2 regions of the Enterovibrio sp. QJM3NY_24 genome follow, and region 1 is predicted to be linked to the other one. Evidence: predicted binding sites of a transcription regulator. Region 1 holds the regulator's gene; the other holds the start of a gene.
What was found. The regulator PurR, encoded in region 1, represses purine synthesis genes. The targets are predictions, from matches to a motif close to TNANGNAAACGTTTNCNTNA.
Positions count from the first base shown of each region.

Region 2: the regulator PurR is predicted to act here: its motif matches at 2,430-2,449, upstream of AC3CIC_RS12410 (phosphoribosylaminoimidazolesuccinocarboxamide synthase).

Region 1 is NZ_CM173519.1:2,057,409-2,061,623, forward strand. It holds gene torA (trimethylamine-N-oxide reductase TorA) at 1-391, shown strand, start outside; gene torD (molecular chaperone TorD) at 484-1,131, shown strand; gene purR (HTH-type transcriptional repressor PurR) at 1,611-2,621, shown strand; cyclic di-GMP riboswitch class I at 2,935-3,029, shown strand; gene AC3CIC_RS09025 (TfoX/Sxy family DNA transformation protein) at 3,145-3,738, shown strand.
Region 2 is NZ_CM173519.1:2,806,120-2,810,334, reverse strand. It holds gene dapA (4-hydroxy-tetrahydrodipicolinate synthase) at 1-99, shown strand, start outside; gene bamC (outer membrane protein assembly factor BamC) at 118-1,143, shown strand; gene AC3CIC_RS12410 (phosphoribosylaminoimidazolesuccinocarboxamide synthase) at 1,221-2,324, opposite strand; gene AC3CIC_RS12405 (DUF2897 family protein) at 2,537-2,749, opposite strand; gene AC3CIC_RS12400 (M15 family metallopeptidase) at 2,751-3,422, opposite strand; gene dapE (succinyl-diaminopimelate desuccinylase) at 3,419-4,215, opposite strand, start outside.

The sequences.
Region 1 (4,215 bases):
GGGTCGTGAGCCTTGCTACATCAACGCTGCTGACGCAAAAGCACGTGGCATTGTTTCTGGTGATGTGGTTCGTGTATTCAACGAACGTGGTCAGGTCCTTGCGGGCGCAGTCGTGACTGACGACTATAAAGCTGGCGTATGTCGTATTGAAGAAGGTGCTTGGTATGCGCCACTTGAAGGCGGCAAGCCGGGTACACTTTGTACTTACGGCGATCCAAACGTACTGACTGTAGACATCGGCACCTCTAAGTTAGCGCAAGCAACCTCTGCGCATACAGCACTGGTTGAGATTGAGAAGTACACTGGTGAAGCACCTGCAGTAACAGGCTTCAACGGCCCAATCAACGTTGACGGCGTTAACCCACTGTTCCCGGCGATGGATATCGCATAAGAGACAGTATGAAGAAAAGGGCAGCTTAGCTGCCCTTTTTTGCTCTATGTTAGATAGACTTAAAGTGCTTTTTTTCAACTAACGGAATGACAATGCAAGAATTTATTGCCATTAACGAACAACGTGCAGAATTTTACTGGTGGATGTCTTCCCTTTTCGCCAGTGAATTAACGCAAGATGATTTGAATAATTACCACGGCAGCAACATGGATAACTATTTTTCCGCGTTAGCCATGACCGAGGAATTGAAAGCACCGATCGTTGAATTTCGCAACGCGCTTGCCGCGCTAAAGCTCCGCGAAGATGCACAACTCGAGCTAGCCGCTGATTTCTGTGGTTTATTCCTCAGTACACCAAAAACAGGCGCATTGCCTTATGCGTCTATTTATATTGGTGAAACCGGTCTGTTGAACGATAAGCCCGCGCAAGAGATGGGTCAATGGATGGAAAAGTACGGCATTGCTCAACGTAAAGATTTCAATGAACCGTTTGACCATCTTGCGGTTGTGCTTGATTTCATAGGGAACTTGGTCATTCTTGCCAACAAGGAAACCGAAGAAGACCAACAAGAATCCATGATGCAAGAACAGCAAATATTTTTGGAAACCATGGTCATGCCGTGGCTAGGTAGTTTCCAAAAATCGCTAAACCAGTTTGATCAATTCGGTTTTTATAAAGCCGCTGGTGCATTGCTCACTGCATTTATCACACTGGATCTTTTGTTCCTTAAAGGCGAATAAAAAGGTGCCTATCTATACCCAAACAAATTCTCGCTAAACAAGCATTTTGAAGTGTTTGGTTATGATAAATGAAGCCGGGCAAGCCCGGTTTTTTCTTTTTTTGAGCTTGGAAAACAGAAAAAACCCGCTATTTCGCAAGCTTGATACGCATCAAGCTTACGCGAGTCGCTTCAATTGAATAATTGCGGGCGCGGTCATGAGCCAGTAAACTGTGAACGCAAGCGATTGGCATTGAGAAATTTCTGTAACATTACAAACGCCTCGTCATAGTGCCGCCGCAGCGTTCCCCCCTTCTCCCACACTTGATGGAAAGCAAGTTGCTGGCAGTGTCGATGAAACCTCGACGACAAGGGGATGAGAGTCCGTCTCTCCGCCTATAGAAAGAACGAATCCATTACGCCGCTTAGCATAGCGGCGTAAACATGTTGAGCAGCCACTATTTCTCAAGCTGCTAATGAAAACGATAAGAAGATTACCCAATGGCAACAATTAAAGATGTCGCACGCATGGCTGGTGTATCTACGACAACCGTTTCACACGTGATCAATAAAACACGCTTTGTCGCAGAAAACACAACCAAGAAAGTATGGGCCGCAGTCGACGACTTAAACTATGCACCGAGTGCAGTTGCGCGCAGCTTGAAATGTAACTCAACGCGCACGATTGGCATGCTGGTCACCAAATCTACCAATCCGTTCTTTGCGGAAGTTGTACATGGGGTAGAAGAATACTGCTACAAAGAAGGCTACACGCTTATCTTGTGTAACACCGAAGGTAACTTAGCGAAGCAACGCGACTACCTGCGCATGTTGGCAGAAAAACGCGTAGATGGCCTGTTGGTGATGTGTTCTGACTTGAATGAAGAACTTCTTATTCTATTAGAGAAAAAGAAAGATCTGCCGATGGTTGTGATGGATTGGGGCACGCAACATGTCAACACCGACTGCATTCAAGACAATGCCGAACTCGGTGGCTATATCGCGACCAAGTACTTTGTAGACAACGGCCATACCAAAATCGGCTGTATTTCAGGTCAGTTAGATAAACTCACCTGTCAGACGCGCTTGGCAGGCTTTAGAACTGCGTTGGCAGAAGCTGGCATTGAAGAAAATCCGAACTGGATTGTAGAAGCCGATTTTGAGTGTGACTCCGCAGTTGAAGCGGCAAAAGCATTATTGGCCCAAGAAGACCGCCCAACGGCTGTTTTTTGCTTTAATGACATCATGGCACTGGCTGCAATCAGTACCTTCCGTCAGGCCGGGTTAGACATTCCTAACGACATTTCTGTTATTGGCTACGATAACATTGATCTAGCCGCATTTTTCTCACCACCGTTGACGACAATTCATCAGCCGAAAAATCGACTGGGTAAAACTGCAATCAAACTGTTATTGGAACGTCTCGCCAATAAAGAGAACGAACAGCAGATTTTTGTTATGCAACCAGAGCTCATCATTCGCAGTTCGGTGAAAAATATCAACGCCGAGTAAAATACGCGCTCTCGCGGTACTTCTCTAAAAGCCCGACCACTTTTTGCGGTTGGGCTTTTTTTATTAACTGGCAAGTTTTCCGACTGACTCAACCTCATTATTGCGACTCACCTCTTAAAGGGTAAATTGCCTAGTTTTCTAGTGCTACCCTTAAACCCAGCTATAAAGTAGTCATCTTGGTCAAAAATACTTCAATTACAAAGACAACCGGATATTATCAATCACATCAATAAGATTCTATCTGAACCAAGATCACACTTTATGAGACCAGCAATAACGACAAAATGATGCGATTCAGTTAAGCTAAAACCCGTCAAGAAAAAGGCAAACCATCGCGAAAGCGTGGGACGCAAAGCTTCCGGCCTCACAACACTGATTTTATGTGTTGGTGGTAGCGGAGCTACCGATGACGTTAGCATTCACATACCGGATATTTCTGGTTCGTTGACAATTCTCTGAATTAGCTTTGCTACGTTGCTCCTTGACCATTCATCCAGGAACGTATTGATTGAGAATTAGTCACATGGATAAACCAACGCTAAAAAACACACTGAAGTTCTTCGAATGCCTTGGCAAAATCAAATCCCGCTCTATGTTTGGTGGGTTTGGTGTATTTTGCGATGAGACGATGTTCGCACTGGTTGTTAATGATCAGCTTCACCTTCGTGCTGGTCAAACGAATGAAGCTGAATTCAAACATCTGGCGATGAGCCCTTACGTCTACAAAAAACGCGGCTTCCCTGTTGTGACTAAATACTATGCTGTGCCTGAAAATTGGTGGGTAAAATCTGACGAGTTAATGGCCTATGCCACGACAGCACTCACCATTGCCAGAGACGATCAGCAAGAAAAAAAGACGGCGGCGCCAACGCGTATCAAAGATCTGCCAAACTTGCGACTCGCCACAGAGCGAATGCTAAAAAAAGCAGGTATCGATTCTGTCGAACAGTTGCAAACACAGGGCGCCGTGAGAGCTTATCGAGCTTTGCAGAAATCACACCAAGACACGCTTAGCCTTGAGCTACTTTGGGCACTGGAAGGCGCGATAGAAGGTAAACACTGGTCAGTGATTACGCCTCAACGCCGTGACGAACTTTTGCAAACCTTGCACCAGTAACGCCTCAAAACCCAGCTTTCATCCAGTCAGTACAACACTCCTTTTTGAGATTGTTCTGACTGGTCTAGATATCCATTTTCTCAGTTTTAATTGTCACCAGTACCCTATCAACGCCAACCTAATCGCACTCCATACTGTATTCACACTCAAAACATGACACTTCCTACTGCATTTTTACGACAATAAGGCTCACTAAACCGAAAATAACATCATGTTCCATTGCTTATTGGCTGCGGGACAAGCTATGTTTTCAGTCAAAAATACTCTCATTTCTTCAGATCTGTATTAAACCGCCAAAAAACCTCAAGAACACCATTAATGTGACACATGTCACATTGATGACAACAAATGCACTCAGTTGATTATCAATTGTTCGAAATTTGAACTAAGCCAAAAAGACAAGATAGATGAATGGCAACAATGAGATGCATTACAGCAAGCCGTTTCCCGATCAAATAGACAGAATATTTCGAGACC
Region 2 (4,215 bases), 750 kb from region 1:
TTGATTGCTGATGGTACGCTGCGTTTGCCTCTCACTGTTTTGAATGCTGACTTACAGCCTCGAGTGAAACAGGCATTGCTTGATGCAGGCATACTGTAACGCTTCTTTGGAGATTTAATGAAACCTGTTTTTAAACTCGGCTTGAGTGTAGTACTGGTCGCCTCATTGGCGGCTTGTTCAAGTGCCGATAAACGACGCCAAGCGTCGGATGATTTCGAGTATCTCGATACATCTGCATTGTCTCAGTGGGAAACATTGCCAGATCAGCAACCAGAGTTTTCTGGCGCTTATCGTATTCCAGAGCGTGAATTCGATGGCCCAATTGGGCGTGATATTGATATTCGACCACCTCAGCAAATTCTAGAGTTGATCCCTGGCGCACGTTACGAGCAAGATGCTGAAGGTGTCACCGTTTGGATGCCGCGCGCCGAGCAAGCACAGCGCTTGTGGCAAACGATTGAAGAAATGGCTTCGTTAACCCAAATTCCGGTTCGCTCTGCATCTGCGGACAGCATCGAAACCGATTGGATTGTGTGGACCATTGAAGATGATGAGGAAGTGATCGAAAGTCGCTATATCCTCACGCCAATTGAAGAGCGTGCTCGTTACGGTTTCCGCATCGAAATGGTGGAATGGAAACGGAACGGCGAAGCGGAGAATCTGCGTTTGGCTTCCCGCGAGCGTTACAACGTTCAAATGACTAACTTGATCACTGCGCGTTATGACAACGACTTGCGTGAAGAAGCCCGTTTGAAAGCACAGGAGCTGGTGAAGAATATTCCGATCAGCTTAGGTAAAGACCGCAGTGGTCTGCCTGTTATCATCGCACGTGCTCCATACGATGTATTCTGGGAGCGTTTGCCGAATATTCTCAATGAACTTGGCTTTACCATTGAAGATCGTAACCGATCTCAGGGTACCTTGAATGTGGCGCTTAAAGATCAGGATGATGAGTTCTGGCAAGATTTGGGTGTTCAACCGCTTCAGTTAGAGCGTAAGAATTACAGTATTCTGCTCGGTGATTTGGGCAACCGTACGTCAATTAATGTGACAGACAGTGCAGGTAAACCTGTGCCAGAAGAGCAACTGGCAAGCCTTAGCCCTGCACTGGTTGCAGCTGTTGAGCGTTTGAATCGTAACTAGTTTGCTTACTGATTACTGATATGAAAAGAGGACGCCTTGGCGTCCTCTCTTTTTTTGTTATGTCACTCGGCGTAAGTTCAATCAACCAAACCGTAATCCGCTTTCAAGATAGCAACAATTTCTTGCTTAGGATTTTCACTTAAATGGATCGGATGACCGACGATTTTCTCAGCAATACCCATATAGGTGCGAGAAATATCCATCAAGGCTTCTTCAGGCAAGATGTTGTCGCGAGCTAATGCTTCACGCTCAGGCATACGGTTTTTATTCAACAGAATGTCTGGGTCAGGGAAGTACTTGAGCAAGAACTGTCGAAACCCTTCTTTTGAGTTTTCAACAATCTTACCCGCGTTGTATTCCGCCGTGTCCCAGATGCGTGATGAATCAGGCGTGCCTACTTCATCCATATAGATCAGCTTCTCCTGACCTGCAGCATCGGTGACGTAACCAAATTCAAACTTGGTATCGACAAATGTTTGCCCCACTTCTTCCAGCGCCTTGCTGATCACGCCAAAGCCTTCTTTGAGCAACGTCTCATAGCGGGCTATATCATTCACGGACGAGAAATTAAACGCGGCGATATTGTCTTCAATGTTATTGCGGGTGATATTCACGTCATCGGCATCTGGCACGCCCGGAATCCCTTTTAGAATTCCTTTGGTCGATGGCGTGATCAAAAGCTCAGGCAGTTTCTTGTCTCTTGCCAAGCCTTCTGGCAATGCGATACCGCAAAATTCACGTTCGCCTTTTTCATACGCACGCCACATAGAGCCCGTGATGTACTGACGGCAAATGGCTTCCACTTTAATGGGTTTGGCTTTTTGCACGATCCAGACAAAAGGATGGGGAATATCGAGAATATGGCTGTCTGCTAAACCATTTTCTTTAAACAGCTTGAACCAATGATTGGAAATCGCATTGAGTGCTGCGCCTTTGCCTGGCACGCCTTTTAAACCACCTTCACCTTGCCAAATGCAATCGAATGCTGAGATACGGTCGCTGATCACCATGATCGCGAGCGGCGCATCAGGGGCGACATCGTAGCCTTTCTCTTTGATAAGGCGCTGACTGTCTTCTTCAGTCAGCCAGTAAACAGAACGTACTTTTCCGCTGTGAACAGGCTGGTGGGTACGAATGGGAAGATCGTCGTTAACGGCGAGAACTTGATCCGCAAGGCTCATTGAGACATTCCTATCTAGGGTTATACGGCAAAACACAAAGTGATGAGAGAGCTCACATCACCCATTTGTTGGCATCATACCAGAACTCTTTTGTGCTGTTAGTGAAAAAGCAAACGTTTGCCTAAAAAATCCATGTGCGGAATGTACGTAGAGTGGGGATGAAAAAATGAAAGTAAAAAGGCGACCTTAGGTCGCCTCATTGAACGTGATCATCAGGATGAAGACTTGTTATCACGATCATGGTTATCGTCGTCAGTTGGTGCGCTTTTCTTTTGTTGTTCTTTGCCAACCATGACGTCTTTTATCTTGTCTTTCTGTCGCATACCAAATTTGGATTTTGCGGTGTACTTCAACGCCATGATATTGCTGACCACCACCGCGACCACGATAAAAATGATGAAGTAGGGGTTAGTGAGAATGTCCATGTTAGGCCTCGCACACATTGGCAATGTACTTTGAATATATCCCTTTGAGTGACAAAAGGATAGCGTCACGCCCACCGACATCAGACGTTGCGATAATGTCCCGTAAAACCTCTTCCGTTAACGAATCGAGCAATCCAGAGGTGACGACCTGATGGCTGATATGCCATGGCTCAAAGGCAACACCGCCTCTGTCTTCACGATAGGGAAAGAAAAAGCCAAAGCTGGCTAGGTTTGCTTCCAGCCATGCAAAAAAAGGAGCCTGATGACCGGATAGATACTCCCAAGGTTCAAGCTGAATGCTCACGCCTTCTGGTAGCAAGTTTGCCGCATAGATATCCATGTCTGTGCCCCAATGATGACGGCTAGCACCGGGTAGCGCAGACCAGCGTAAAATGGCCTGCACTTTTTCATCATCGGTCAGCGTGCTTGGTTCAAGAGTATTACCGTTATCATCCAAGATCGGGCGTTCGCCTGAAAACTTGCTGTTCCAAATCAGTTTCTGACGGTCAAAATCGCGAAAGCTGCTGGCAATGACAAGTTCAAAGCCGGCGGCTTTTGCGCTTTCTTGTAGGCGAACAAAATCATCCACAATGTCGCGGTGCAGCAAGCGATCATCTAGCTCTACCAGATGATCGCGTGTTTGGCCTGTCAGAGACGAAATGGTCCAACTCATTTGGCGAAAAGTTTCTCCAGCACTTTTTGGTACATATCGGTCAGCTTCTCAAGATCTGCCACTTTTACGCACTCGTTCACTTTGTGAATGGTGGCATTGACGGGGCCAAGTTCAATCACTTGTGTGCCCATTTGTGCAATAAATCGACCATCAGATGTACCGCCAGTGGTCAAAAGCTGTGGTTTTTGATGGTTAACTTCATCAACCGCATCGACAACTGCAACAAGCAAAGAGCCCGTGTCTGTCAAAAAGGGATGACCGCTAAAGGTCCAAGCTAGATCGTAGTCTAAGCCGTGCGCATCCAACACGGAATGAACACGCGCTTTGATATCATCAGCGGTTAATTCTGTGCTGAACCTCAGGTTAAACTGCACCTTGAAGTCACCTGGGATCACATTGCTTGCGCCAGTACCTGATGACAGGTTTGGGATCTGAAAACTGGTGGGCGGAAAGTATTCATTGCCTTCGTCCCACTGAATAGCCGCAAGCTCTGTGAGTGCAGGTAGTGCCTGATGGATAGGGTTTCGTGCCAGCTGCGGGTAAGCAACGTGGCCCTGAATCCCTTTAATGGTGACATCGCCTGTAATAGAGCCACGACGGCCATTTTTTACCACATCACCAACGGCGTGTGTGCTTGATGGCTCACCCACTATGCACATGTCGATAATTTCATTGCGCGCCATTAATGTATCAACCACGCGGGTGGTGCCGTTGATAAACGGGCCTTCTTCATCTGACGTGATCAGAAAAGCAATCGAGCCAGTGTGATCGGGGTTATCAGCAATAAAACGCT